4 regions of the Roseibium sp. SCP15 genome follow, and region 3 is predicted to be linked to each of the others. Evidence: predicted binding sites of a transcription regulator. Region 3 holds the regulator's gene; each other region holds the start of a gene.
What was found. Region 3 encodes PhoB, which activates phosphate uptake and scavenging genes when phosphate is short. Its sites were predicted from a motif close to TGTCATNNANCTGTCAT; they were not measured.

Region 1: ABLO27_RS01640 (DapH/DapD/GlmU-related protein) is a predicted target of PhoB. The motif match lies at 4,274-4,290, and genes of this name have one in related genera.
Region 2: ABLO27_RS11425 (ExeM/NucH family extracellular endonuclease) is a predicted target of PhoB. The motif match lies at 5,477-5,493, and genes of this name have one in related genera.
Region 4: ABLO27_RS25660 (esterase-like activity of phytase family protein) is a predicted target of PhoB. The motif match lies at 4,294-4,310, and genes of this name have one in related genera.

What each region holds. Positions count from the first base shown of each region.
Region 1 is NZ_JBDZYI010000001.1:356,737-364,371, reverse strand. It holds gene phnE (phosphonate ABC transporter, permease protein PhnE) at 1-1,213, opposite strand, end outside; gene phnE (phosphonate ABC transporter, permease protein PhnE) at 1,225-2,073, opposite strand; gene phnD (phosphonate ABC transporter substrate-binding protein) at 2,150-3,067, opposite strand; gene phnC (phosphonate ABC transporter ATP-binding protein) at 3,124-3,957, opposite strand; gene ABLO27_RS01640 (DapH/DapD/GlmU-related protein) at 4,355-4,981, shown strand; gene ABLO27_RS01635 (GFA family protein) at 5,063-5,503, shown strand; gene ABLO27_RS01630 (VOC family protein) at 5,542-5,901, shown strand; gene ABLO27_RS01625 (helix-turn-helix domain-containing protein) at 5,964-6,530, shown strand; gene ABLO27_RS01620 (HD domain-containing protein) at 6,597-7,229, shown strand; gene ABLO27_RS01615 (STAS/SEC14 domain-containing protein) at 7,358-7,635, shown strand, end outside.
Region 2 is NZ_JBDZYI010000002.1:879,670-887,304, reverse strand. It holds gene ABLO27_RS11450 (DUF1150 domain-containing protein) at 1-182, shown strand, start outside; gene ABLO27_RS11445 (OpgC family protein) at 265-1,479, opposite strand; gene ABLO27_RS11440 (tetratricopeptide repeat protein) at 1,592-2,977, opposite strand; gene ABLO27_RS11435 (YeeE/YedE family protein) at 3,238-4,389, shown strand; gene ABLO27_RS11430 (DUF302 domain-containing protein) at 4,484-4,963, shown strand; gene ABLO27_RS11425 (ExeM/NucH family extracellular endonuclease) at 5,561-7,635, shown strand, end outside.
Region 3 is NZ_JBDZYI010000002.1:167,709-175,343, reverse strand. It holds gene pstC (phosphate ABC transporter permease subunit PstC) at 1-1,112, shown strand, start outside; gene pstA (phosphate ABC transporter permease PstA) at 1,112-2,461, shown strand; gene pstB (phosphate ABC transporter ATP-binding protein PstB) at 2,473-3,270, shown strand; gene phoU (phosphate signaling complex protein PhoU) at 3,302-4,000, shown strand; gene phoB (phosphate regulon transcriptional regulator PhoB) at 4,071-4,769, shown strand; gene ABLO27_RS08105 (threonine ammonia-lyase) at 4,844-5,842, opposite strand; gene ABLO27_RS08100 (ornithine cyclodeaminase family protein) at 5,987-6,955, shown strand; gene ABLO27_RS08095 (amino acid ABC transporter ATP-binding protein) at 7,017-7,635, shown strand, end outside.
Region 4 is NZ_JBDZYI010000005.1:552,357-559,991, forward strand. It holds gene ABLO27_RS25640 (hypothetical protein) at 1-660, opposite strand, end outside; gene ABLO27_RS25645 (maleate cis-trans isomerase family protein) at 674-1,417, opposite strand; gene ABLO27_RS25650 (M24 family metallopeptidase) at 1,436-2,584, opposite strand; gene ABLO27_RS25655 (multidrug effflux MFS transporter) at 2,955-4,160, opposite strand; gene ABLO27_RS25660 (esterase-like activity of phytase family protein) at 4,386-6,605, shown strand; gene ABLO27_RS25665 (methyl-accepting chemotaxis protein) at 6,808-7,635, shown strand, end outside.

The DNA of each region.
Region 1 (7,635 bases), on a different contig from region 3:
CAACCAGCATCAAGCCGATACCGCCTGCTCCCAAGGCGCCGATCACGGTTGCTGAACGGGTGTTGGATTCCAGGTAGTAAAGCACCTGCGAAACGAACACCGGCAGAATTTGGGGAATTACACCGAACCGGTATCTCTGCAGCTGGTTTGCTCCGGTCGCCCGAACACCTTCAACCTGCTTGTTGTCGATGTTTTCAAGCGCTTCGGAAAACAGTTTGCCCAGAGAGCCTGTGTCAGTGAATGCAATTGCCAGAGCTCCTGTCAGCGGTCCAAGTCCAAAGGCGCGAATGAAGATCAGGGACCAGATCAGCATGTCGATGCCACGCAGGAAATCAAACAGGCGGCGGGTGCCAAATCGAAGTATTTTCGAGGGTGTAAAGTTTCGGGCGGCCAGGAACGCCAATGGCAAGCCGAAGAATGCTGCGGTCAGCGTACCCAGCACCGCCATCATGATGGTCTCGAAAAGTGCGGTGAAAATTTCACCGTGCTGCCAGTCCGGGTTGCCCAGAAAATCGTGCATGATCAGAGACATGTTCGACTGGCTTGGATCGATGCGCTTGTCGGACAGCGCCAGGGCCCAGAGCTGACTGAATGACAATCCGTGAAGTTCGGAATGGAACGGGAACCAGAAGTTTTCCCAACCGGCGAAGTAGTTGTGAACTTCGATCTTGGTGCGTGTCACCTGAACGCGGCGATCCAGCGTCGGCCTTGCATTGAACTTCTTGGGATCATCTTTCAACCACTCCGGAACCGGTCCTGGAGGCAGCTCTGTTTCAACACCGCTGTTGGTGGCCGTTACCTTGATCGTGCCGTAGTCGGGAACCGTGAATTCCATCACCTTTCCGGTGATCGTGACTTCATATCCCTGGCCTAGATCGACAATAGCGTCGGTTCCATCAACTTCGACCCACTCCGGCAATTCCTCTTGCGCGTAGGTCGCCCGCCGCTCTCCTTCGATTGCCACTTCCATGATGTCGCGGCGAAGAAGTTTGGTGACGTGAACCTTATAGGCGACAGAGTCGGTCGCCAGAATCGCTGCTCTTTCCGGTTGGGCCTTGGAGAGAAGCTGAGGCACTCCAAAGGCAAACCAGGTGTAGGTCAGATAAAGCAGGACCGCTGCAGGAACACCAATCGTCATCCAGGCGCGGCGGCGAATGTTCTGAAAGACCGTGTTACGGTCGAAGGCAGGGTCATTGAGCGTGTCGACAGCCATTTCGAAATTCCTCAATGAGCCCGTCCGGCGCCGACAAGTTTGCCGCGCAGATAAGAAGACAATTGGTCAATCAGCATGATGGTGACGAACAACAGCACGAAGATCGCCGCTGTTTCATCCCCTGCCCCCTGGCCCCAGCCGATCGTGCGGCGCAGCTCCTGACCAATACCGCCAGCGCCTACAAACCCGAGAATGGCCGAGGCGCGCACGTTGATCTCAAGACGCAGCAGGAAGTAGCTGAGATAGTTCGGCGCGACTTGCGGCATGACCGCATAGCGGATGCGTTGCAGCCAGTTGGCACCGCAGGCCGACAGTCCCTCAATCGGCTTGCGGTCGATATTTTCATTCACTTCGGAAAAGAGTTTGCCCAGCGCACCGGCGGTATGGAAGGCAACCGCGATCATGGCCGGCACCGGGCTTGAGCCAAGTACAAAGATCAGAAACAGGGCAATGATCAGCTCCGGAAATGCACGCATGACGTCCATCATGCGCCGGACCACCGGAATGAGCGGGCCCCAGCTGTCAACGTTTCGGGTTGAAGCCATGGCCAGAACCACGGCCATCGCACCGCCCAGCAGTGTCGCGACTGCCGCAATGTTCAGCGTTTCCAGCATCGCCGGCACAAAATGCAGGACAAGACCGAAAAAGGCGGGTCCGGCCTCCCAGGCCTCGACGACGATTTCGCCCGGGTAGTCGAAGAACTTGGACAGGCCCTGCAAGAAGCCGCCGGAATTCATTTCGTTCGATTTGGAATATCCGGAAACGAGAACCGCAACGACCAGCAGCAATCCCATCAGGGAATAAAGCTGGCGGCGTTTTCGTAAGGAGAGGATTTCCTGCTCCAGTGCGGCAACAGCCATTACCAATGTCCTTTGACGGAGGTCATATGAAAGCGCGGGCCGAAATCCGGCCCGCGCGAAGGTTCAAAAGAACCGATTAGTTCTTGTTCTTTGCCTTGCGGGCTTCAACAATGTTGACGTAGGCGTCATGCGTGATCGGCATGAAACCTTTGGTTTCACCAGCAGCAACACCGTAAGCACACTCAGGGTCCATGGAGTTCAGGGACGCCATCAATGCAGTCATTTTGATCTTCACGTCTTCCGGAAGTTTCTTGGACAGAACGATCGGACCTTCTGGGATCACCGGGGAGCGCCAGATTTCACGCAGTTCAGTCATGTCGACGAGGCCGGCGTCGGAAGCCTTGCGCAGGGCACCGGAGTTATAACCGTCTTCCCACTCACCAAGACCGTCAGCCCAGGTCACGCCGCCGTCGATGTCGCCGTTGGATACAGCAACGATGGTCTGCTCATGACCACCGGTGAAGACAACGTCTCCGAAATACTCACCCGGTTTCATGGAATAACCTTCCTGCGGGATGGCGATGGATGGGATCAGGTAACCGGAAGTGGAGTTCGGATCACCGAAACCGAATACCTTGCCCTTCATGTCTTCCAGAGAGTTGATCTCATTGTCGACACGGGCAAAACCGATGGAGTAGTAGCCATAACCGCCATCGACGTTCACCTTGACCAGAACCGGATCAACAGCTTCCGGATCAGTCAGATAAACCTTTGCGTAGCTGGACGCACCAAGCCAGGCCATGTCGAGGTTGCCACCGAGCAGACCTTCAATAACGCCGTTGTAGTCGGCCGGAGCGAAGAGCTTGACAGGAACACCGAGCAGGTCGGCGGTTTTCTGTTCCAGGCACTCATAGGCGCGCAGGCGGTCAGACGCGTTTTCGCCGCCCAGAATACCAATGCGGAACTCGGTGATTTCTGAAGCACCGGCGATCGAGGCGTTCAGAGCGATCGTGCTTACGGCAGCAAGCGCAGCAACTTTGGAAACGAATTTCATTTGGGACACTCCCCGAGAGTCTGTATCTGATGACGTTTGAAGGGTGCGCGAGCGGCTCAAACCGCTGCTGCCGCCGGGGTCATCACACCAGCGGATTCTTGAGAGCCGGTCTGGCCGGCGTCGATGGCAGTGGAAGTCGCTGCCTCGTTGAAACTTTCGTCGGCACCGTAGATTTCACGGGCAGCGGCTGTGGTCAGCTCTTCGGGCTTTCCGTCAAAAACAAGGAACCCGTCGCGCATACCGATGACACGGTCACAATAGGCACGCGCCGTATCGAGCGTATGCAAGTTGCAGATAACCACCTTGTTGTCGCGCTCATGGATTTCACGCAGCGCATCCATGACGATCTTGGCATTCATCGGATCCAGGGACGCAATCGGCTCGTCTGCCAGGATCATGTAAGGGTCCTGCATCAACGCACGGGCAATCGCCACCCGCTGCTGCTGACCGCCGGAAAGCTCTTCGGCGCGCTTGGCCGCTTCCTGAACGATTCCCAGGCGGTCGAGTGCAACAAGCGCATCGTTGACATCGCCGGCGCTGAAGATGTTGAAGAGGCTCTTCATTGTGCCGTGACCGTTGAGACGGCCGAGCATGACATTGGTGACCACATCGAGGCGCGGCACGAGATTGAATTGCTGGAACACCATGGCGCAATCACGCTGCCAACGGCGCATCATTCCACCCTTTAGGCTGAGAATGTCCTGCCCCTTGAACAGGATCTGGCCTGAAGTCGCCGGCGTCAGCCGGTTGATCATGCGCAAGAGGGTCGATTTGCCCGCTCCGGATCGGCCGATAATCCCGACCATCTGCGGTTTGTCTATGTTGAAACCGACCTTGTTGACCGCAGTCCTTGTCCCGAAGGTCTTTGTGACGTCCTGAAACTGAATCACCCGCCAGCCCTGTCCGTGTTTGTTCGTATTGCTGGGCGACAAGAGCCACTGGACGATTACAGGCAGATGACAGGTTTTTGTATGAAAGATCAAAGATTTATGACAGTTCCATGAAGACCCCGATCCCGACTCCGGCCCCTTTGATCCGCATTTCAAGATTTGCCATTTTGATTCAATGACTTCGAAGATCAGGCACTCTCTGAAGCCTTGAGTCAGTACTGCTGCAGTATTGACCTTGAAGACTGTGTATTTTTGACTGGATTTTCCAGTCTTTCCATAAGCACTCAGCTGTTAAATCTGGATACAGTCATAATACTGTCACCAATCCGTCACCGGCTTTCACCCGACGCCGGTTAAACACGGCCCCTCTATCACTATTCTTCCCAATGGAGCCTCCATGTCCTCTCCTGCCCAGAAGCAATGCCTTACCGAAGCGCCAAATATTCATCCGGATGCAAATGTCCAGAATTGTGAACTGGGGATCTGGACAGAAGTCGGAGCGCGCACGGAAATGCGCGAAAGCCAGATGGGCGACTATTCCTATATTGTTCAGGAAGGTGATGTCGTCTGGTCAACAATCGGCAAGTTCTGTTCGATTGCCCGGCGTGTTCGGATCAATCCGGGCAACCACGCCACCTGGCGGGCATCCCAGCATCATTTCACCTACCGCGCGGCTGCCTATGACCTGGGCAACGACGATGCCGGTTTCTTTCAGTGGAGAAAGGATGACTGGGTGACCATCGGCCATGATGTCTGGATCGGTCACAACGTAACGGTTCTGGCCGGGGTTACCATCGGGACGGGGGCGATTGTTGCAGCGGGTGCCGTCGTCTCAAAGGACGTTGCTCCATACACCGTTGTTGGCGGTGTCGCCGCCAAACCGATCAAGCGGCGCTTTACTGAGACACAGGAAGAGGCGCTGATGGGCATCTCCTGGTGGGATTGGTCGCATGAACAGCTGAAGGCGCGCCTTCCGGATTTCCGGCAATTGTCGATTGATGCCTTTATCGAAAAGTACAGCTAATCAACCGGCTCCCTGGCACAACTTCGTTTGACCGTTTCCCTCTCCCTGCTACCTTTCCGCTCTGGAGAGGGACAAAGACCGATGATTACGAGACATGCATCCTGCCGATGTGGACAGCTGAGTGCGGTTTGTCGGGGCGAACCGGTACGAGTATCCGTCTGTCACTGCCTGGAGTGTCAGAAGCGCAGCGGCAGTGCCTTTGCAACACAGGCCAGATGGCCAGATGAAAACGTTGAGCTGTCCGGCGACTACAAGGAATGGTCCCGCGTTGCCGATAGTGGTCACAAGGCGACCTACAGGTTTTGCCCCAATTGCGGTTCCACACTGGCCTACGTCATTGAAGGCTGGCCCGGTGTGACCGCAATTCCAGTCGGAGCTTTTGCTGATCCCGAGTTTCCGCCTCCCCGCTTTTCCGTTTATGAACATCGCAAACATGCATGGACACAGGTGCTGGGAGAAGATGTTGAACATTCTTCGGACCCGGCCATTGCCTTCACGAAAGGCAGGCTCAATACAGATTGATCCTTTGAGAACCACTGCAACTGCCTGGGGCCGGGATGATGAGACTGGACCGAATTCTCCTGTATGTACGTGACATAGACCGGACGGCTTCGTTTTACGTTTCGCATTTCGGTTTCTCCATGCATCAGATCCCAGGCGACCGAATTACCGAACTGGTACCGCCAGACGGCGGTGCCAGATTGATGTTGCACAAGGCGGGAAAAGCGCAAAAAACCGGGCAAAGCACCGTGAAACTGGTGTTCAACGTTGAGACGGTCGAGGATTTTTGCACCTCTGCCAAAGCTGAAGGGTTGAGCTTCGGGCCTGTTCATCAGGCCGACGGATACGAGTTTGCCAACGCCAAAGACCCCGACGGAAACTCGATCCAGGTTACGAGCCGCCCTTTCAACAAAATCTGACGGCACCAGGACGACCACTTCCCTGACTCCCCCTTTTAGAAATTTGCCGCTACAATTGCGCCATGCCGACAGAAACTGCAGTTCTTGAAACCAGCCTGGGCCCTTCCCTACGCAGATGGCGTGTGCTCAATCGCATCAAGCAGGAAACCCTTGCCCGCGATCTCGATGTTTCCCAGAGCAGGATTTCCCGCTGGGAAAGCGGAGATGCGCAGCCAAATGGAGCGGACCGGCTCAAGATCACGCAGCTCTTGCGCGCACGGCCGGAAACTGCGGCAGACCGGGCGCTGCTTGATCTCGTGACCCAGGCCGCCATGCCGGTTCATCTTGTCTGCGATCTGACCCACAGACTGTTGGCAGCCTCTCCTGCAAGGACTGTCAATTGGCGCATCCCGACCTCCGAACTGCTGGACCGCCCGCTTTGGCGATTTGCTTCTGAAAGCATTCGATCCGTTGAGCATCAGCTGCCAGAACACGGATGGTTCGAGCCGCTTGGGCCCGACGTTGTTTATGAGACAGAGCGGGCGGAATTCGCCGAGTTGACCATTCCTCAAAGTCGCATCCGCATTTCGCGCCTACCGCTCTCCGACGGCCGGTTTGCAAGGCTGGTGCGTGACGAGCCTGCTGCCTAATTCCGTTTCCTGCATAAAATATTCATGCCATCGCTGCACCGATGATCGCGCGCTAAACTTGGCGGCATGACTCAAACAGATACAGCTTCCGTCGCCATGGAAGCAGACAACATGAGACTGTCCGGTCTTCTGGACTTCCTCCAGGCAGCCGAACAGTTGAAAGACACGCTCCGTTCGGGTTCAACCCGGAAAGGCCGGAAAGAAAGCACGGCCGAACACAGTTGGCGGCTGGCCTTCATGATCCTTGTATTTGAGAAGGAACTTGGGGAAGTCGATATTCCGAAGCTTCTGAAACTTTGCCTGATCCACGATCTCGGCGAAGCCATTTCGGGAGACATTCCTGCCCCAGAGCAAACCCCGGGAGATGACCGGCAGGACCGCGAACGACGCGATTTCCAGGAGCTTTGTGCCCCTCTTCCTGCGGACACAGCTCAGGATCTTCTCTCACTCTGGGATGAATATGCCGGGGCCCAAACGCTCGAAGCACGCCTCGCAAAAGCGTTCGACAAGCTTGAGACCATGCTTCAGCATCAACTTATGCCTCCACGCAGCGTCATCTTTCACGACTTCAACCTGTCCTACGGCCGGTCGCACACCGATGGCTTTCCGCTCACTCGTCAAATTCGCGCCTTCGTGGACGCGCGTACCAGAGAGATCATTGCCGGGTTGGAAAACGAACAATCCAACCAGGCATGCTGAGTGACCAAGACCCTTTCGAAACGACACAGGGCGACTTGAGAAACTCGACTTGATCAACCCTGAATTGACGAACTAACCTTCATCCGGTCAGGCAACGGCAGTGTGCCGTCGAGATTGGAGGAACCAGCATGTTCGTTATTCTGCCCCGCAGCCAAGGTCCGGTACTGGGTGTTGAAATATCCGGAAAGATTGATATCGATCAGGAAAGAAACCTGATTGACCAGGCCGAACAGCTGATCAAGGAGCACGACAAGATCAGTGTTCTTGTCGTGCTCGGCGATCATGTCGGCGTTTCCCTTGAAGCTGCGGCCGCAGACATAAAATGGATCCTGACGCACATGGTGCATCTGAACAAGATCGCCATCGTCACCGACAGCAAGATGCTTGCAGCTCTGATTGCCGTGGA
Region 2 (7,635 bases), 710 kb from region 3:
TCAAGGCGATAAAGGCAAGCGACTTGCGTGAGATGTTTCCGGAGGTGCCGCCACTGCATGACAACATGACGCTTTACGCGTTGTTGAATGCGGACGGGACGCCGATCCTGCTTGCCGACAGCCGTGAAGCAGCGGTTGCCAACGCCTTTGAGGCTGATCTGGAAATGGCATCGCTTCACTGAGCTGCCCGACCTGATCAGATTGCCCGAACAAAAAACACCGGCCCATTGGCCGGTGTTTTTGCTTTCAGGACGATGCTGCGTCTCAGGTGAGGGCAGGTTCCTTTGCCTTGGGTGACGGGCGCTGCCCTTCTTGCATGGCGTCCTTCGGCGCGGGTGACGGGCGGTCCGAGGCGCTTGAAGAAGAGACCTTTGGTGGCTTGCGCCAGGGCTCGCTCTTGTACCAGCCGACAACATAGGCGACTGCGATCAGCGCCAGGAAGCCGAACAGGTTCGACAGGATCTGCGGGATCCACTCACCACGTCCCCAAACCATGTCACGCAACAGACCGGCGGCCTGCGCAATCACCAGGCTGGCCATGAATACGGCGAGCGACTGCTGGCCAACCTTCTGAACGACCCTGACGAAACGTCCCCACAACACGCCATGCCCGAGCAGATGCTTGCCGCCTTCTCCAGCTGCAACCCAGCCCAGATAGGCAAGCGCCAGAAAATGGAGATAGCGGAACAGGCCAAACTCGGTTTTGATCCAAAGCGGCCTGATAGCCTCGCGAACTTCGCGCGCCCAGGCAAAGTCCCAATTGTTCTGGCCGTAAAACCGGAAATAGGCGAACGGAATGGTGGCCAACACGACGGCGATACAGAACCAGATCAGTTTGGCATTCACGGGTGGGGCAGGTATCCAGCCGCGCATGAAGGCAAATCCGGTAAAGAACAGCATTTGCCAGGCGAACGGATTGAAGAACCACTCACGGTCCGACCAGGGCTCTGCCGGCAAGCTGAGAAGGTCGAATTGCGAGGCGAGCCACAGCGCGATTGAGAACGCAAACGCACCGGGCACGGAATAGCGGGCAATCAGCATCACCGCCGGGATCAGTGCCAGGATCACGATATACATCGGCAGGATGTCGAAATAGTTCGGCACCCAGGTCAATGTCAGAATGCCGGGGAGGGCGACCTTGGTGTTGTCGAAAAGGTGCCAGAGGTTCAGCGAGACCACATAGTCCTGCGTGAGATCGCAGCAGCGTGAGAGATAGCCGCTTTCATGGATCATCACCAGACCGACGGCGATAACAAGAAACTGGCCGATATGGGCCCAGTAGACCTGCCACATGCGATGCAGGATGCGTGCAGCCCCTATTCCCCAGCCATGGACATCAAAGATCTTGCCGAAAGCGAGGGCTGAGGCCATTCCGGAACAGAACACGAAGATTTCCGTGGCATCTGAAAAGCCGAAACGGGCTGGAATCCAGAGGGTCCACCAGTTCCAGGGAACATGGGCGACATAGATGATAAACATGCCGAGCCCGCGGAAAAAATCCAGCCGCGGGTCGCGCGGGCGCTTCGTTTGAGAATGAACGTTCACGTCAAGTCCAGAGTACTTCTGTCAATTTTGGAGCGGAGAGAAGACGTTATACAGAATCTGCTGCCCGGAGGCTTTCGTCTTCCATAACCTGCTCGGCACGTTGCATCTTATCGCAAACTTCAAGACGTTGCTCGGCAAACCGGTCAAGAGCGCCGCGTTTGCGGCTGCGGCTCTTGATCAGAACCTCTGCTTCGGTCGAGAATCCGGCCCGCAAGGCCGCGTCGATCGTGATGCGCTCGAACACGTCGCGCTGGGCATGAGAGCCCCCGACCATGTAAAGATTGTCCCTGGACGATGTCAGCAAGGTGAAAGCGGAGGCGTAGTTCCCCTTTCGGTACTGTTCAAGGCCCAGACCGGTGGGCACACCGGCTTCGGCAGCGATGCGGCCGATATCGGTCTCGCTCCTGGAGCGTTCCTTCAGGCCATTGAGCAACCTCTCGGTGCCCATTCGCCGGCCACCGTTCAACAGAGCCAGCAAGTAATGCAAATCGGCGAAGACATTGCAGCCATCTTCGGCGCGTTTGTCGGACAGAAGGGCTAGTTCGTCCCAACGCGAGCCGACATCGACACCTTCCAGTTCCAGCCTGACGAGGAGGGACGCACCATTGGAGATGTCGCGATAATCATCTGTCTTGTCCTTGCGAACATCGGAATCGTAAAGCGCCAGCGCCTTGTCGGCATCGCCCTGATCCAGATACATCAGCGCAAGGTGCCACCACACGTGATAGCCGAAATTGTTGCAGTGAGCCCAGCCACCGGGGTGGTTCTCCAACCAACCGGCGCCTTCTTCCGACCGACCCGTCATGTCGTGCACATGGGCGACCGCATGAAGTCCCCAGGCATCGTCATGGGCAAATTCCAGCCCTTTTCGGCCGGATGCCTCAGCCAGCCTGTAGTCTCCGGTCTCTTCGAGCGCAAAGGCGCGGCAGCCGAGCAGATATCCGTAGGCCGGATGGTTTTCGTTATAGGATGACAAAATACGCTCTATCGATTGACGCATGCCTGTGGCGTCGCCGAGAACGAACCTGATAGCATGCACCAGCTTCATGATCAGCGCGTCTTCCGGCGCCTTGACCAGCATGGCATCGAGAATATCGGCCGACCGGGTCGGGAAACCCTGGAGCCAGGCCCCCAGAGCGTCAATAACTGCCGTTTCGCGATCGGTGATAGGTGTGTGCTGCGCAGAGGTTCGGGCGATCGACAGGCATTCGCTTGCCGTTGCATTGAGCTCCTTGCGTCCGAGCAGCAGGCAGAAAAGCCCGCGAGCGCCATGAGCGAGTGCAAAATCCGGCGCGAGGCTCAGACAGGTTTCCAGATGTTCCGGTGTTGTTTTGCCATGGGCCAGAAAGGCCTGCACGGTCGCATTCCATGCCGCAAGGGCGTCCCGGTCGGTAAGTGTAAGATCATATCCGAATTGGTCACTAAGACGCATGTCAGGCCTTCATAGTTTCAGTGCCGGGCTTCCTGATACAGATCTCAAAATGATCGCGAAAGACGTCCGGCCGAATGCAAAGTCACTGCCTAACTTCCGCAGGCTTTACATGAACTGCAAAACACAAAAAGGTGTTGGCAATGTGTAGGCTAGCAAAAGACACTTTCGTTGCGAAATTATGGCTACCAATGCGAGGGTGTGCCTGAAGAATTCAGCAGTCCGGCAACACAGTCCCGGCTGCGCCCGGAGAAGATCAATTCATGGCTCTGACAGTCCAGAGATCGCAAACCGCCGTTGTCGGTGTCGGCATCGCCCTGCTTTTGCTGATTGCGCTTGGGGCATATGGGGAAGCGGGGCCGCGTCAGGCCGTTGCTACGCTGATCGGTGGCGTCGCCGGTTTGTCGCTTTATCACGCGAGTTTCGGTTTCACCGCTGCCTGGCGACGGATCGTCACTGAAAGGCGCGGCGGAGGTCTGAGGGCGCAATTTGTACTTATCCTTCTGACAAGCGCGGTTTCTTTCCCGTTGATTGCCTGGGGAAGTCAGCTGGGTTGGCCGACAGGTGGCTTTGTGTTTCCGTTCGGCATTGCGGCGGCCCTTGGTGCGTTCATGTTTGGTGTCGGTATGCAGCTCGGAGGTGGATGCGGGTCCGGAACCCTGTTTACCGCAGGTGGCGGTTCGACGCGGATGATGATCACGCTCGCGGCCTTTGTTCTCGGCTCCGTCGCTGCGACGGCTCACCTGCACTTGTGGGGGCGGCTACCCAAACTGCCACCGGTTTCCCTGATACGGGAATTCGGTCCGCATGGCGCCTTTCTGCTGACGGCTCTGGTTTTGGGTGGCCTGACGCTGGCAACGCTTCGCATCGAACGGCGGGCACACGGGGAAATCGCTGCCCCGCGCCCTACAAAATCCTTCTTTGCCGGGCCCTGGTCTCCCATGCTCGGTGCGGTGATGCTGGCTTTGGTCGGGATTGCTACCTTTGTGGTCGTCGGCAGACCGTGGGGGATTACGTCTGCCTTTGCGCTTTGGGGAGGCAAGCTGTTTCACGCGATCGGCATTCCGGTTGATACCTGGCCCTATTGGACCTGGCAGCGAAGCGCTCTGGAAAATTCGGTTCTTCGTGACACGACGTCGGTGATGGATTTCGGTGTCATCATTGGTGCAATGGTTGCCGCGGCGCTGGCGGGACGTTTTGCGCCTGTCTGGCAGTTGAGCCGCCGCGACGTGTTGACCGCAATAGCAGGCGGGTTGCTGATGGGCTATGGCGCAAGGCTTGCGTACGGATGCAACATCGGCGCCTATCTGGGCGGGTTGGTGTCAGGATCTCTTCACGGTTGGCTCTGGCTGGCATTCGGTTTTCTCGGCAGTCTCGCCGGTACGCGCCTCCGGTTGCGTTTCGGCATGGAGTGAGGACCTGCCCGGGACACCGGATTGTGAAACATCCGTGAGCTTGGGCCCGATAGATTGCCTGCTACCTGATTTCCAGGTTCCGGGAGATATTTTCATGCGCATTTTTACCTTTTTGATCCTACTGTTTTCGCTGGCTGGGACGACAGCTTTTGCAGACAGCATTTCCGAAAGAGAGGGATGGCAGGTCATTCCGACCTCCAAAAGCTACAGCGACCTTGTTGAAGATCTCAAAACCGCCGTGAAGGCCGAGAAGATGCTGCTCGTCACCCAGGCCAGCGCCTCTGCCGGCGCCAAGGGGCGGGGAATTACAATACCAGGCAATCGGATCATCGGCGTCTACCGCAACGACTACGCGTTGAGGATGCTGGACGCTTCGGTTGCCGCCGGTATCGAAGCGCCGATACGTTTCTATGTCACCGGGAACAGCGATGGCTCGGCAACGCTCTCCTGGAAAACGCCGAGCTTCGTCTTTGCGCCCTACATGGACGAAGGCGGTGAAGCGCTGTCAGACCTTGCTTCAGAGCTTGATCTCGTTTTTCTGACAATCGCCGAAAAAGCTGTGTCCTCCCGGTAACACACTCTCACATGTTCGTTGTGTGGAGGCCTCTGAGGCTGTTTGGGTCTTGTGAAGGCGCTTTTTCAGCGCCACATTAATAACGTCGTCAACAACGGAAAGGAGGTATGCCCATGTCTAGTGAGTATCGGAACGTGGCCCAATTGTCTGGGTGGAATGGAACGGTGCTGGAGCAGCCTCTTGCGTCGATCGGTTTCATCGGGATCTGATCCGGACAATTAGTCGCGTCGATCTCATGGGAGGGCCGCTTTTGCGGCCCTCTTTCGTTTTTCAAACCGGCATTTTTGAAAAAAAATTCAGCCAGTGGAAAAAATTTGATTGCGAAAATTCATTTAAGTTATCTAAAGTAGATGAGATTTACGTAAATTTACGAATAAGAAAAAGCATTTTCTTAACAAAAGCTTACGAAGTTGTATCAAGGTTGTTTGCGACGGCAATAGTTGAGAAATTCTACATATTAGCTGTCTAAGTGTTTATTTCTACGGCTAATTTTTTCTTGCCCAATCGGTCAAATGTCAGAAAACTGACACGCCTCTGACATGAGGCATCGTTTACCAACCGCCTCAGTGTCGCTCTGGAGGATGGGGTAAATTTCCGATGACTTGGCATTTCCGTTTCGGGTTCGTTTTTGGCAATCACCGCGCGAATTTTCTTCAAGGTTCGAACTGGTCTGACTTCATTTTCGGTTTCGGCGGGGCCGATGAAATCTACGGCCGAGGCGGCAATGACTGGATTTTCGCCGGGCGTGGCAACGATCGGGTTGACGCGGGTGCCGGTGACGACACGGTTTTTGCCGGGCGGGGCAATGACTGGATCCGTGGTGGCGCCGGTAACGATGTCATAGACGGGGGCCGCGGTTTCGATACCGCCGCCTTTGATGGCTCGATCTTTGATTACGACGTCAATCTGCGCAAAGGCTGGTTTTCGACAACTGCAATCGTCACGCGTTTCGGTGACGACGGTCGCGCCGTTGAAGTCGACTATCTCAAGAAGATCGAGGCACTTCACTTCGAGGCCGAAGATTACACGCTCTACATTGACGGACGGAACAATCAGGTCCTGGCACTGGACGACGCTGCAGCTACGGATGAGGACACGTCGCTGATCCTGACTGCCGACGATCTTCTGGCCAACGACACGGATTTTGACGGCGATACGCTGACAATCACCGGAGTTGACGTTCTGAGCGAGCTCGGTGCGGTGATTTCGTTTGCAGACGGCAAGATTACCTACAATCCGGCCGGTAAATTCGATTCTCTTCAGGAAGGGGAAACCCTTACCGACACGTTCTCCTACACCGTTGATGACGGCAACGGAGGCGCAACGACTGCAACCGTTTCGGTTACCATTACCGGCAGGAACGATGCTCCGGATCTTCAGGTCGCATCAAATGTCGACTATGCCGAAAACGATACGCAGGTCGTCGCGGTTGCCAGCGCAAGCGATGTCGACAGCGACAGCGTGACCTTTTCCCTCCAGGGTGACGACGCAGCACTTTTCACGATTGATGAAACAACAGGCGAAATTCGCTTCAAGGCTTCACCGGATTTCGAAGCACCAGCCGACGCCGGACTGGACAATGCCTATCAGTTGATCGTCGTGGCGACGGACGCTGAAGGGGCGGAAAGTCAGCAGGCCTTGACCGTCAATGTGACCGATGTGCTGGAAATCCCGGTCGTGGACGCGCGCATCAACGAGTTCCACTACGACAACAGCGGCGGGGATGTTGGCGAATTCATCGAAATTCGCACGGCTGCAGGTGACGACGTCTCATATCTGGAAGTCATTCTGTTCAACGGCAGCAATGGGAGCGAATACAGAAGGGTCGACGTTTCCACCCTGGCGAAAACCAGCGACGGAACTCACGATTTCTATGTCTGGGATCTGCCGAGCAATGGAATTCAAAATGGTGCGCCGGACGGTATCGCGCTCGTCAATGGTGGCACGGTTCTGGAGTTCCTGAGCTACGAAGGAACGATGGATGCCACCATCGGCGGCGAAACGGTCACTTCAACCGATATCGGCGTTTCCGAAAGCAGCAGCACGGAAGTAGGGTTTTCCCTTCAGCGTAATGAGGATGGCTCCTGGAACGAAGCCGCAGCGGAAACCAAGGGTGCGTCCAACGAACCAGTTGTGGAGCTCGGCGCCAGGATCAACGAATTCCACTATGACAATGCCGGGTCGGACACTGGAGAATTCGTCGAGATCCGCGTCAATGCGGGAGCCGATGTTTCCGGATTGGAAGTGCAGCTTATCAACGGAAACGGCGGCGCTGCCTACAATTCCTCTGACGTCGCTTCCCTGACCAAAACGACTGACGGCACCTACGACTACTACGTCTGGGACTTGCCTTCCAACGGCATTCAAAATGGTGCTCCTGATGGTATCGCTCTGGTGAACGGCGGAGACGTGCTTGAATTCCTCACCTACGAGGGAACGATCACGACGCAGATTGCAGGAACGGAAGTCACCTCAACAGATGTAGGCGTGTCGGAAAGCAGTGGCACCGAAATCGGGTTTTCCCTGCAACGTGATGCCGCCGGGAACTGGAATGAGGCCGCTGCCGAAACAAAGGGAGCTGAAAACAGCGCCCCCACGGTTCCGCTCGCCGAAGCCCGCATCAACGAACTGCACTACGACAACGAAAGCTCCGACACAGGTGAATTTGTCGA
Region 3 (7,635 bases):
GGGCTGACTTCAATGATGTCACCACCCGTCTCAAGGAAGCCGGTCAGATCGTGACGTCGGATATCACCCAGCCTGTCTTGCGCGCGGCGCAACGGTACCGGGTCCTGTCTGCGACCGGCAATCTCTACATGACGATTGCCGTCATTCTGGTGGCAATTGCCGGTGCACTTTGGGGCTTGAGAGAGACACGGGCAGATTTCTGGGCACGCAACACGGTTGAAAAGGGCATCAGGGCCATTTTGATCGGTGCGGCCTCCATCGCGATCCTGACCACCATCGGCATCGTGTTGTCCCTGGTGTTCAATACAGTGGAATTCTTCCGCCTTTATCCGGCGGCCGACTTCTTTTTCGGCCTGACTTGGTCGCCAAGCTTCTCCGGACGCGGTGGCGACTCGGAACTGGGCATCATTCCTCTGCTTTGGGGCACGTTCTACATTTCATTCGTGGCACTTGCGGTTGCCGTTCCGATCGGCCTTTTCGCTGCGATCTACCTGTCCGAATATGCAAGCCCGCGCGTGCGTGCCATTGCCAAACCGCTTCTTGAGGTTTTGGCCGGTATCCCGACCATTGTTTACGGTCTCTTCGCGCTGCTGACGGTTGGACCTCTTCTGTTGTCGGTCTTTGGCGACAATGGCATCGGCATCATGAAAGCGGGAACCGCGGTCATGACAGCCGGCCTGGTCATGGGGGTCATGCTGATCCCGTTCGTGAGTTCGCTGTCGGACGACATCATCAATGCCGTTCCACAGGCCATGCGCGACGGGTCCTACGGCCTTGGTGCAACCAAGTCAGAAACCGTGAAGCAGGTGATTCTGCCGGCTGCCCTGCCTGGGATCGTCGGTGCCATCCTGCTGGCAGCCTCGCGTGCCATCGGTGAAACCATGATTGTGGTTCTCGGAGCAGGGGCGGCGGCTCGACTAAGTCTCAATCCTTTTGAAGCCATGACCACCGTTACGGCCAAGATCGTCAGCCAGCTTACCGGTGATGCCGATTTCGCATCCCCTGTCGCGTTGGTGGCGTTCGCGCTCGGCATGACGCTTTTCGTGGTGACCTTGGGCCTCAACATCGTTGCGCTCTACATCGTGCGCAAATACCGGGAGCAGTATGACTGATGACCGATACGACACTCACTCCCGAAGCGGCTGCCGACACCGCCAAGGCTGCGGCGAAGTCCAGGTCCCTTTATCACATCGATGACCTGACCCGTAAGCGGAACGCAGCCGAGAAGCGGTTCAAGGCCTATGGCATAACCGCGATTGCAATCGGCCTGTTCTTCTTGGTCGTCCTGGCAACGTCGATCGTCTCACAGGGCATTCCGGCGTTTACCAGGACTGTAGTCGAAGTCGAATTTACGCTCACGCAGGAACAGTTCGACGCAGCTGAAAAAGAGCTCTTCAAGACGAAAGCCTACGAAAAGTTCTTCATTGATGCGCTGCATGGCCAGATGACGGAAAGCGGTGTCTCCGCACCGTTCGATGCGGCTGCGATCCAGCGCATCGTCGGCAAGACCGGAGGCACCATTCGCGAACACTTCCGGGCCAATCCGGACAGTCTTGGCAAGGAAACCGGCTTTGAGTTGGCAGCCGCCTCCCGTGTTGACGGTTACATGAACGGCCGTGTGACCCGCGAGACGCTTACCGACAGCCGCTTCCTGCAGAAGTCCGATCTGGACATTGTTGACGCTCTGGTCGAGGCCAAGGTCATCAAGACTGTGTTCAACTGGAACTTCATCACCGGTGCCGATTCCGGCGTGGACAATCCGGGTGGAGCAGGCATCGGTGCATCCGTGGTCGGGTCATTCTTCATGATGCTGGTGGTTCTGTTCCTGTCCCTGCCGATCGGCGTGGCCGCTTCGATCTACCTTGAGGAATTTGCGCCTCAGAACCGGTTCACGGACCTGATTGAGGTGAACATTTCCAACTTGGCTGCCGTTCCGTCCATCGTGTTCGGTATTCTTGGTCTCGCGGTCTTCATTCAGTTCATGCACCTGCCGCAGTCGGCTCCGCTTGTCGGTGGCCTTGTTCTGACACTGATGACGCTGCCGACGATCATCATTTCAACGCGAGCTTCGCTGAAGGCTGTACCGCCGAGCATCCGTGATGCCGCACTGGGGATCGGTGCCTCGAAAATGCAGGCAACCTTCCACCATGTGCTTCCGCTTGCGATGCCGGGTATCCTGACAGGCACCATCATCGGGCTTGCGCAGGCTTTGGGTGAGACGGCTCCGCTGCTCCTGATCGGTATGGTCGGCTTTGTTGCGCGCGGATATCCGGACGGTTTCATCGCAGGGTTCACGGAGCCGAATTCCGCAATGCCGGCGCAGATCTACACCTGGGCGGCACGCGCGGACTACGCATTTTACGAAAAAGCATGGGGTGGAATTATCGTCCTTCTGGTGTTCCTCCTCACAATGAACATTCTCGCGATCATCCTGCGCCGCAGGTTTGAGCGCCGCTGGTAAGGAATGATCCGATGAACGAGATGTCGAATATTGAACAGTCGGTGGAAATGACCGAGAGCAAGATTTCCGCGAAGAACGTGCAGGTCTACTACGGTGACACGCATGCGATCAAAGATGTGGACATTGAAATCCAGCCGCGATCCGTCACCGCCTTCATCGGACCGTCCGGTTGCGGCAAGTCGACTTTCCTGCGGACCTTGAACCGCATGAACGACACGATCGATATCTGCCGCGTGCAAGGGTCGATCAGGATCGACGGCGAGGACATCTACGACCCCAAGGTTGACCCGGTGCAACTGCGCGCCAAGGTTGGTATGGTGTTCCAGAAACCGAACCCGTTTCCCAAGTCCATTTACGACAACATTGCCTACGGCCCGCGCATTCACGGGTTGGCCCGCAACAAGGCGCATCTGGACGAAATCGTTTCCTCAAGCCTGCAGAAAGCCGGTCTTTGGGAAGAAGTGAAGAACCGGCTGGACGAGCCGGGTACCGGGATGTCCGGCGGTCAGCAGCAGCGCCTGTGCATCGCCAGGGCCATTGCGGTCAGCCCGGAAGTGATCCTGATGGATGAGCCGTGCTCGGCTCTCGACCCGATTGCGACGGCAAAGGTCGAAGAGCTGATCGATGAGCTGCGCGAGAACTACACGATCGTGATCGTGACGCACTCGATGCAACAGGCAGCCCGTGTATCGCAGCGCACCGCATTCTTCCATCTCGGCATTCTCGTCGAAGAAGGTCCGACCGAAGACATCTTCACAAATCCGAAAGACAAACGTACGCAGGACTATATCACTGGCCGCTTCGGCTAAGTGGCTACGCGAATTCTGAAAGGGACACTGGATGTCTGAACACACAGTCACGGCCTATGACGACGAATTGACCGCAATGGCCGGCAAGGTCGCCGAAATGGGCGGTCTGGCGGAAAAAGCGTTTGCTGATGCTGTTTCCGCACTGGTCTCGCAAGATATCGAACTGGCACGCGTCACGGTTCAGCAGGACGAACGCTTGGACGCCTTGCATCAGGACATTGAAGCAAAGCTGATCGAAATGATTGTCCGTCGCCAGCCGATGGGGCAGGACCTGCGGGAAATCACCGCCGCGACGCGCATTGCCAACGATCTGGAACGTGTTGGCGATTTGGCCAAGAACGTTGCCAAACGGACGATCGCGATCGACAGCAATCTTCAGTCCAAGAAACTGGCCATCGGTGTGGAACACATGACCGAATTGGCCCTTGCACAGCTGAAGCAGGTTCTGGACGCCTATACGCGCAAGGACGCGGAAGCGGCGAGACGCGTTCAGGAAGCCGACGCTGAAATCGATGCGATCTACACATCGCTCTTTCGGGAGCTGTTGACCTACATGATGGAAGATCCCCGCGTGATCACTCAATGCGTCCATCTTCTGTTCTGTGCCAAGAACATCGAGCGTATTGGCGATCATGCAACCAACATTGCTGAAAACGTCTTTTATATGGTGACTGGCGATCGTCTGCCGGAAGACCGTGCAAAACAGGACGAGACGACCCACGCGGTCTGACAGCTGGAACCCGGTTGGAAATTGGTGACCGGAACGGCAGCATCTGCTGCCGAAACTGGAGCGAGAACGTATGCCGAAGGTGCTTATCGTTGAGGACGAAGAACCACTTAGCCTTCTGTTGAGGTACAACCTGGAAGCGGAAGGATACTCGGTCGAGTCCTGTGCACGTGGTGATGAAGCTGAAATCCGGTTGCGGGAAACCCAGCCCGATCTCCTCCTTCTGGATTGGATGTTGCCGGGGCTGTCGGGCATTGAACTATGCCGCCGGCTTCGCGCGCGTGAAGATACCGAGCGTCTGCCTGTCATCATGCTGACGGCCCGCGGGGAAGAAGCCGAGCGCATTCGAGGTCTTTCAACCGGAGCAGATGACTACGTCGTCAAGCCGTTTTCCGTGCCTGAGCTGATGGCTCGTGTCCGTGCGATCCTCCGCCGCGCAAGCCCGGAAGTTGTTTCCACAATGCTTCGGTCGGGTGACATCGAACTTGACCGTGAAACCCATCGGGTGCGCCGCAATACCAAGGAAATTCACCTGGGGCCGACCGAGTTCCGCCTTCTGGAATTTCTGATGACCTCCCCGGGCCGGGTGTTCTCTCGAGAGCAGCTGTTGGACGGCGTATGGGGCCATGATGTCTATGTCGACGAGCGCACGGTCGACGTCCATGTCGGCCGACTTCGCAAGGCGCTCAACAAGGGCAAGGCCAAGGATCCGATCCGCACGGTGCGCGGTGCCGGCTACGCATTTAATGATCAGTTTTCGATGGCAAGCTGACTACGGCTGAAAACATCGGGAGGGTGGAGTGCTCACCCGCCCGAACCGGTTGTCCGGCCGCATGGCCGCTCCGGTCAGCTTATCCAGAACGTTTCTGATTGCTGCGCATCCTTGAGCCCGAACGCTGACAACGCTCGATCAAGAGAGATGTTGTTCCCGGTGAGAAGAGTTGCGGCTTTTTTCCCTTCAAGCAGCGAGCCATACCGCCTCATGGCGGCAACCCCGGCTGCTGCACCGCCTTCCACCAGGCATTTTTCCTTGGCGAGAATAAACTTCATCGCTTCGAGAATTTCACTCTCCGGCACCTGAACAAAGTCGTCTACCAGTTTCCTGCACATGGCGAAGGTGTATTGGTTGTCGGCCGGTATCGGGCCGGGTAGGGCATCGGCGATGGAAGGTTTTTCGTCGACCTCGACGATATGGCCGACCTTGATACTTTCGATCATGGCGGCCCCATGCTCAAGGGAAACCCCAATGACCTTGATGTCCGGCTTCAGGCTCTTCAGCGCCTTGGCGGTTCCGGCCATGAGCCCGCCACCGCTCAATTGAACGAAGACAATGTCGAGGGCCGGCTGGTCGGCCAGCAGCTCCAGGCCGATGGTGCCTTGCCCGGCGATGACATGCGGATCATCGAAAGGAGATACAAAGAGAAGGCCGTCTCGTTCCGCAATGCGCCGCGCTTCCGCGTCTGCGTCATCCTGCGTTTGTCCGTGAACGATCACTTCCGCCCCGAAATCGTACAGCCCGCCAATCTTTTCGGGAGGTATGATTTCGGTGACACAGACGACGGCACGAATGTTCAGCTGCCTTGCCATATAGGCGACGGCACGACCGTGATTGCCACTTGATACGGTGATGACACCGCGTGATTTCTGAGTTTCGTCGAGAGACAGAAGCTTGTTGGCCGCGCCGCGCAGCTTGAAGGCGCCGGTATCGTGCATCGTTTCCATTTTCAGCCAGATCGACGCGCTCAGCTCTGTCGACAGAGCATGAGATTTGCGCAGCGGAGTGGGGCGCACATAGCCCGCTATCCGTTGTTGCGCAGCATGAATCTCGTCCAACTCAACCATCATTTTTCCGTCTCTCGGCTGTTTCGAAAACAGGGCTTCAGAATGAGTGTTGACAAAATATTCTAAATTAGACAATTTGTCTATAACGCTGAAACGACCCCGCAAGATGGGTCGCGAATTGGGTGACGTTCTGACAGAGAGATGCAGATGCGGCTGGTGAATAAGCAGGAAATCTTGGCGCAGATTGACGAGCGCGCGGTACTTGCGGAGATCGAAGAAGGCTTCAGGTCTTTCGCTCGGGGCGAGGCCCAGGTCGCGCCGGTTACCCACCTGGCGTTCCAAAAGGCAAATGGCGAGTGCCACATCAAATGCGCTCACGTCGGTGAAGACGAGGTTTTTACCGTCAAGCTTGCCACCGGGTTCTATGACAATCCGGAAAGGGGGCTTTCTTCCAGCAACGGCTTCATGGCCGTCATTTCGGCTGAGACGGGAACTCCCTTGGCAATCCTGCAGGATGAAGGCGCATTGACCGATTTGCGCACGGCACTTGCGGGCGTCATTGCAGGTCGCATGGGCGCGCGGCAGGGTGCCAAGGCACTCGGCGTGATCGGGACCGGTATCCAGGCCCGTCTGCAAGCGCAGCTCTATTGCAAACTTCTCGGTTTCACCCGGGTTGCCGTCTGGGGGCGGTCGGAAGAGAAAGCTGCAACGCTGGTCCAGGAGCTTTCTATGGAGCTTGAAGGTGTTCCGGTTGCGCATGCGGAAAGCGTGGAAGCACTTTGCGCCGACGCGGATGTCATTGTCACAGCAACGGCGTCACGAGAGGCAATCGTCAAATCTGAGTTTGTTCGGCCCGGCACCCACATCGTGGCGGTCGGCGCTGACTCTCCCGGAAAGCAGGAACTCGACACTGCGCTCTTTGCAAGAGCATCTCATGTGATCGTCGACTCCCTCAGTCAATGTACGGAACACGGTGAAACCGCCAACGCGATTGCGTCCGGCGACATTTCGTCCGATCGGCTGATCACGCTCGGGCAGGTCCTGCTTGAAAACAGACTGGGTCGTACGGACGAGGCCATCACGATTGCCGATCTGACAGGTGTGGCCGTTCAGGATGCGGCCATCGCCAAGTCTGTCTGGTCCGGATTGAAGTCCGCCGAAGGTAACGCTCCCTGATAAAGCGCATTTTCGAAGCGAAGGCCCACCCGTAAGTCAACACGGTTCAGTTAGGTATCACATGTCAGCTGCAACACCTCGCTTGTCGGTTCAGAACCTGAGCAAATCGTTTGGGTCGCTGCGCGTTCTCCATGACGTCTCGCTGACAGCCGAGCAGGGGCAGGTGATCACGATCATCGGATCTTCGGGATCGGGAAAAAGCACGTTCCTGCGCTGCCTCAATCTGCTGGAAGTTCCGGACGGAGGCGAGATCAAGCTGGATGGTAAGCCAGTCGCCTTTGCCTGCAACGCACATGGGCTGAAAGTAACGCGGGAGGTCCGCGCGCTTCGAACTTCTTTGCCCATGGTGTTCCAGAGTTTCAATCTGTGGCGGCATATCAGCGTTCGCGACAACGTGGCAATCGCTCCGATCCACGTGCTTGGAAAATCGCGAGCCGAAGCCAATGAGCGGGCAGAAGAACTATTGGCTCGCGTCGGTCTCGCCGAGCGAATGAACTTCTATCCTCATCAGTTGTCCGGCGGTCAGCAGCAGCGCGCAGCGATTGCTCGAGCTCTGGCGATGGAGCCGCAGGCTCTTCTCTTTGACGAGCCGACCTCGGCGCTTGATCCGGAACTGGTTGGAGAAGTCCTGAAGGTCATCGAGGAACTCGCCGCTGCAGGAAACACGATGCTCATGGTGA
Region 4 (7,635 bases), on a different contig from region 3:
GCCGAGTGCCTCGATGCCGCTCAAGGATTCGATCTGTTTGCAAGATTCTATCTCCAACGTCTTCAGACGATCGCAGGCGGTCAGCGGTTCGAGCGAACTCAGTTTTGGACAGGAATAGAGATCCAGCCGCTCGAGCACTGGCAGATTTTCGATCCCCTGGAGCGAGTTGAGCTTTCTGGAGGTAAGCTGCAGTTCCTTCAGCCGGTGCAAGCGTGCCAGGGGTATCAGGTCATCGCCCGGATAGTTTTCGACATTCAGCCGGGTCAGGCCTTCGTGCAACAAGAGTGACTCCGCCTTGGGTCGCCAGGTTATGAAGACCTTCTGCAAGCGCGAAAAAGACAGGAAGTCGGGTGCATTGGTGAACTGGCACTGCAGTCCGAGTGTTTGTAAGCCGGGAAGCGATGCCAGTGGCGTGAGGTCGTTGACATCCCAGTTGTAGATCTCAAGTCCGGTCAGCTCTGGCAGGTCCTCGAGGAACGCCAGTGGCTCGTTCTGCCAACCCATCGAACGGGATAACCTAAGTCCGGTTGCGGAGAACTGCTCCATGATCGACTTGAAACGACTTTGCCAAGGTCCCTTCAGAACCAGATAGCGATGATTGTCCCGCTCTTCGTGCCAGATGAAATATTCGTCTGTTTCGGCAATTCTGGGTTCGCTCATCTTTGGGCCGTTATCAAGAATTGAACAATTTGCCCGGCCCAATGTCCCTGGTCGAAATTCCCGCTAAAGTCAGCATGTGCCAGGCAAGTGCAAGATTGGAGCTGATCACCGGTTTGCCAAGCTTGCGTTCGCAAGCCTCGATCACAGGCAAAGTGCGCAAATTCGTACAGGAAGCAAAAACGGCATCAACCTCCGGGTCAGCGCCGATCGCGCAAATCGCCTTTTCAACGGAGTCGTTTGTAATGCGCGCGACCACAGCTTCCTCGGCCTGACCAAAGGAGCCGACAGTTACCGGTGTCATGTCATTTTCGCGCAAGAGCGTGCAGACAGCTTCGGAAACCTCGGCAACATAGGGGGAGACGACACCGATCCTTGAAACATTGAGATGGCGCAGCGCTTCCAGAACCGCCCGAGCCGGGTTGGTGACCTCCACTCCCGGATGGGCTTTTTGCACGGCGGTGGCAACGGCATCCGAGCCGATGACCGTGGCTCCGGACGTGCAGGCATAGCCGACGACATCAAGCGGGCGGTTGCCCGGCAGGAGCGCTGCGGAGCTTGAAAGCTGTGCCTTCATCTGCATCAGCGTTTCCGGCGTGACTTCCGGCGCACTTTCGATTCTCGTGTGATACAGGACGGTGTTTTCAAGATCGAACAGGCGGCGGAATTCCGTTTCGATGGTTTCGTCAGCCTGCAACACGATCAGGCCGAGCGCAGCCCTTTCGCCCAGTCCCTCATCACACTCAAAATCCAGTTTCATGATGCCGACTATCTCCCGTTAGCTGGTCAGGACCGGAATTTCCGGCGCGGCGGGGGTGCTCAGGAATTCAGGCTCGCCATCCCTGATGACGATGTTTTCCTCGTGAACCATCATTTTCCCGCCTCCGAGATCAATACTTGGTTCAAGTGTCATGACCATACGCTCACGCAGAACCGTTTCATCAAAATCGGTTATGGAGGGCGCCTCGGTCAGTTGCATGCCAAGGCCATGACCCAGTCTGCCGACATCTCCGTCCGATTGCCCAAGCGTTTTTGCCATGGCTCTGAAGAGATCGACGCAGGTTCTGCCTGGGCGCGCAACTGCGGCAGCTGCTTGCACGGCTTCCACCAGTTTTCGATGGGCGTTTCTGGCAGCATCATTTGCGTGGCCGATTGCAAAATTGCGGTCAAAATCGCAGAAATATCCGTTCTTGGTGGCGCCCGTGTCGAGCATCAGGACATCGCCGCGGAGAAGCTTCTGATCCGAGGGTGGCGAAATGACGTCACCATAACCGCCTTGGCCGGCACCACCGACAAGATAGGGAACGTCATCTGCGCCTTGTTGCAGCAGATTGATCTTGAAAGACCTGAAGACGTCCTTGAGCGTCTGGCCTTCGTGAAAGAGCTTGGAGGCATTGGCAAAACTTGCTGATCCGATGCCGCAGATGTCCCGCAGCAGCGCGATCTCGTTTTCGGATTTCACCATCCGCAGCTGTTGCACCAGATCGGTGGCGTCTATGAATTCTGCCAGCGGCAAGCGCGATTGCAGTGTCTGAAAGTCCCGAAGGGGCATGCGCAGGGAGCTTTCACGGCCCATGAGCATGCCGATTCTTCCTGCTCTTCTCAGAGTTTCTGCGAGGAGACTAATGCCGTCATCGGTCGGGTGAGGAGATGAAAACGCTCGAATGTCGTCGATCCAGGTTGACGACATGAGGTGGGCCCCGATCTGCGGGATAACTGCAATCGGTTTTCCCTGTGACGGGACGATGACAAACCAGGGCCGGGTCGGACTTTGCCAGAACAGGGTTCTGAAACCGGTGAAATACCTGACTTCAGCCTCTGTCGTGAGGAACAGAGCGTCCAGTTCTGCCGCTTTCATGGCGCGCTGGGCACGCTCTGTTCTTGAGGCAAATTCGCTCTCGGGAAAATCCTGCTCGACCATGCTCATGACCTTCTCGTGGGTCTTACACTGGGAAGGACCGGAACCGGTCCAACAATGATGATGAATGCGTTCGCAAGGCAAGGCTTGCAACGAGTTCCGCTCAGATCATCAGCTATGGCAGGTGAAAACAAGTGCGGTTTTGCGGGTGCCGGATTCTGAACACTGACCGTTGCATGAGTGAAGTCTAGTGAGGCGTCGCTTTTTGCGCATCGGTAAGGTTGTTTGCTGAACGCCAGATCCCAAGCTGCGAAGGCGTTGAGCACGCCAATCGCAGATGATGGACTTTAATCTTCATGAATCTGCCGATGTCGTCGCTCGACAAGCTGTCCCTGCAGGAAAAGCTGGACGACATCGGCAATTCTGCCTAAGGCTTTTGCTAGCCTTGGGCTGTTGCGTTGCCTTGCGGCTCAGGCCGCAAGGTCAGGAGGGCGATCACGAATGCCGTCAAGGCACAGGTGGCCACTGCTCCGACGAGAGGGAGCGGTGTGCGGTCGAAGAACGGGCTGCAGATGAGGATCATCAGTCCGCCGGCAACCATCTGAAGCGTGCCGCCAAGGGACGACGCCATCCCTGCATGTTCGCCGTGTTCTTCCAGCGCCATGACCATGGTCGGTGCGATGACCAGTCCGAGACAGGTGTTGCCGACAAAAAATAAGGCCATGAGAACCGGCAAATCATCAAAACCCAACCAGACCAGCGTGAACAGCGACGAGGTTGCCGCGGCAAAGCCGAACACGGCCCAGAAGGCCACCCGTCCCATTCCGTATTTCTGACCGAGTCCGGCTGCAAACTGGGAAGCAGCGAAGAAACCGACTGCGTTTGCTGCAAAGACAAGACTGAAACCGGTCGGGGTCAGTTCGTAGGTTGTCATGTAAACCATGGGCGCCGATGCGATGAACACGAAGAAACTTGCCAGCGAGAAGCCGCCAATGAGCGTCAGGCCCATGAACTTGCCGTCCCGGAGCAAGAAGATCGCGCTTCGAATGAGAGCCGTGGCGTCAATCCGGCTGCGCATTTCGCGCGGCAGCGTTTCCGGCAACTGCAGGGCGGTCAGGATCATGGCAAGCAGGGCGATCAGCCCGAGAGCGCCGAAAATCAGGCGCCAGCTGCCAAACGAGATGATGAAACTGCCGGTAAGCGGGGCAAGCAACGGTGAAATGCTGATGACCAGCATCACCAGCGCCATCAGCCGTGTGGCCGCTGTTCCGGTATGCAGGTCGCGAACCACTGCGCGTACGATCACCATCGGAGCAGCCGCACCAAGCGCCTGAACGAAACGTCCCCAGGTCAGTGCGGTCACGTCGTCGGCCATTGCACAGATTGCAGAACCGGCAATGAACACGGCCAGTCCGACGAAAATCGGCGGCTTGCGGCCTACCGAATCGGCGATCGGACCATAGATCAGCTGTGCAAAGCCAAACGCAATGAAATAGACCGTAAAGGTCAGGTGAGCGCCTGCATCATCCGTCTGCAAGTCCCGCACGATCTGCGGTGTTGCAGGCAGATAGAGGTCAATCGCAAACGGACCCACAACAGCAAGAAGCCCCAGCACGATGGCGGAGCGGACAAAACCGATCTGCATAAGATTATCCGATTTTTTCGCGTAATACGCGAGGAAAGTGTGGAGACACCAGACGTTAGAGATATCTAGGGTGTTGTCCAGTCTTTTTTAAGGCAGCGCAACCGGACCTGCGTGAATATTTTATGCGGGAAAGTGTCATGGAACCTTCACGCAACTGTCACCGCTATTGCAATGAGCGTCTCTAGCTTGCCGCCACCACAACCCGAAAACATGGGAGCTAGTGCAATGGCAGATCTTCGCGGACGTTTTCTCAAAGGCGTCAGTCTCGCTGTTCTGTTCGGTCTTGGTGCTGTATCGGCAGCACAGGCAGACTACTTCGAGCGCATCAACACATACCCGGTGTACAAAACGCTGCCGAAAGGCGCTGACAAGGCGACGGAAACCGTTGCAGAGATCATTTATGCGTCCAAGGACGGCCGCACACTGGCATTCACCGACAGCCCGGGAGATGCGATCGTATTCGTCAACGCCGCAAACCCGCTCAATCTGCAGCCGCTCGGCCGCACCGATCTCGGCGGTGAACCGACTTCCGTTGCTGTAGGCGAAAAGTCTGCATATGTAGGGGTCAACACCAGCGAAGACTTCATCAACGCTTCAGGCCATCTCGCGGTGATCGCGCTTGACGGTTTGGGCATCACCGCAAAATGTGACGCCAAGGGTCAGCCGGACAGTGTTGCGATTTCACCGGACGGCAAGTTTGTTGCCATTGCGATCGAAAACGAGCGCGACGAAGACCTGAATGACGGTGTCATTCCACAAATGCCGGCCGGGCACCTTGCCATTTTCGATCTGGATGAAAACGGTGCGCCAACCAACTGTGATGCTGTGCGCATCGTCGACCTGACCGGTCTGGCGGAAGTTGCTCCGAGCGATCCCGAGCCGGAGTTCGTTTCCATCAACTCCAGGAACCAGGCTGTGGTGACCCTCCAGGAGAACAACCATATCGCGATCGTTGATCTCGCATCTGGCGAAGTCACCGCGAACTTCTCCGCTGGTGCGGCAACCGCGGAAAATGTTCCGGTCAAGAAAGTTCGCATGAGCGATGCATCCGGCAGTGCGGAAAATGTCGTGCGTGAGCCCGATGCCGTTGCCTGGATCGATGACGAACGTTTCGTGACTGCAAATGAGGGCGACTATGAAGGCGGCTCTCGCGGTTTCACCATCTGGAATGCCAAGGGCGATGTGCTTTTCGACAGCGGTAACCAGATGGAACATCTTGGTATGTCGTACGGCCACTACCCGGCCAAGCGCGCTCACAAGAAGGGTACCGAGCCGGAAGGTGTCGCAGTAGGGTCCTTCGGCGGTGAGACACTGATTTTCGTGAATTCCGAGCGCGGCAACTTTGTTGCGGTCTACAAGGATACCGGCGCTGAACCCGAGTTCGTTCAACTGCTGCCGACCCATGTCGGTCCGGAAGGCCTTCTGGCCATTCCAAGCCGTGATCTTTTCGTCGTCGCCAACGAAGTTGATGATGCCGAAGAAGGTGTCCGTTCTCACGTCGGACTTTATAAATTCGGCGCCAAGGCTCCGGCCTATCCTTCGGTGGTTTCGATCACCGATCCGGAAAAAGGTGCACCGATCGGCTGGGGCGCACTTTCCGCGCTGGCTGCCGATCCGAAGGATCCGAACAAGCTCTATGCCGTCAATGACAGCTTCTACAAGACCGGCCGGATCTACACTCTGGATATCTCTGCAATTCCAGCCAGGATCGTATCTTATGTCGACGTCACGGACGCAAGTCAGGAACTTCTCGACCTGGAAGGCATCTCCGTCTCCAGGGAAGGTGGTTTCTGGCTGGCGTCGGAAGGGCATCCGGACAAGGGCCGTCAGCATCTGCTTTTGAAAGTCGATGACAAGGGAGCCGTTCAGGAAGAAATCACACTGCCGCAGAGCCTGATCGATCAGTCAAAGCGGTTCTCTTTTGAAGGTGTTGCCGAGTTTGAAATGAACGGTCAACCGATGGTCGCCGTCGCTGTTCAGCGTGAATGGAAAGACGATCCAAAGGGGCACACCAAGATCGCGATCTACAATCCGGCGGACAAGACCTGGGGTTTTGTTCATTACCCGCTTGATGCACCAAAGAGTGCAGCCGGTGGCTGGGTTGGCCTGTCTGAAATCGTTTCCATGGGTGAAGGTAAATTCGCCGTTCTGGAACGCGACAACAAAGGCGGCGAAGACGCAGCGATCAAACAGATCACCGTTGTGTCTCTGGAAGGGGTGACGCCGGTGGCCCATGGCGAGAGCCTGCCGGTTCTGAAGAAGCGATTTGCGATGGATGTTCTTCCGGCAATGGCTGAAGGCAAAGGCTGGATCCTCGACAAACCGGAAGGCCTGACCATCACGGCCGACGGCCGGTTGATCCTCCTGACAGACAATGACGGTGTTGATGATGCTCCGGGCGAAACCCAGTTGATCGACCTCGGGCCGGCAACACGTCTCAACTAAACACGACTTCAGGTCTCCCAAGACTTGACCGAGGGTCCGGCAGCTTCTGGCTGCCGGGCCTTCTTTCGTATCGGGAAGATAACCACTGCGAAAGGTCAAGAAAATTGGCTTAATCCGGCCATTTCGGCGCGTTTCGAATTTATTGGTAATTTGAACGTAGTTTTCTTGCCAATCAGTTCCAAGGTGATTCGCGAGTCTCTCCATGACAATCCGAAAACGACTGTTTGTCCTTGTCATCGTTCTGACAGTGCCGATCGTGCTTTGTGCCGGTTGGATTATCCTGTCAGCCTACAAGGACCTTGCACGGGATACGGCAAAACTGGAAAGCCTGCCGTCCCTGGCCACAGTTTGGAATACAGGCATCATGCGGCAAGATGCGGTTCTTCCGAACTCCGCACTGGCCAGGTATTCGGGATGCGCACCTGAAAAAGCGGCCGGATCGCCGTCCAAGGCGCTTTCCCAGGCACACCGGGTGACCGCCTGTATCGGCAGTGAAGCGGGACTTGCGGCAAATACGGCTCAAACCACCAATCTGCTTGCCGAGCTGGTGTCGGGACAATTGTCGGACCTGATCGTTCGCACCAGTGCGGTTATTCGCAACAGCGAAAACGTCTCCAAGAAAACCGAACTCAGTCATTTTGATTCCATGTCGGTTCTTGTTGGCGCCGGGCAATTCAAGGTTCTTGCCGACCAGATCAGCTCTATTTCCAAAACAGGGCCGGGCGCGGTTGAAGAAGGTCAGGAAACCGCTTTCAGCAAAGCGGCTCAGACCTACCGGCAGGCAAATGGCAGCCTTCAGGGCGCGCTGTCCAAGATCGCGTCGAAAGTTGGTCAGGGAGCAGACGGGACAACTCTTGATCTTCAGCCGGTGCGCGATCGCTACGCTGCATTTCTGAACGCGATCGACGGTCTGCACAAGGTCGCCCGGACAGAGCTGGAGGCCCGGTTGCAATCGATGGTCTTCGACCTGCGTGTGCGCATGTGGGGCGTTGCGGTTGCGCTCGGAGTGGTCTTCCTGATTGCTTTCGGG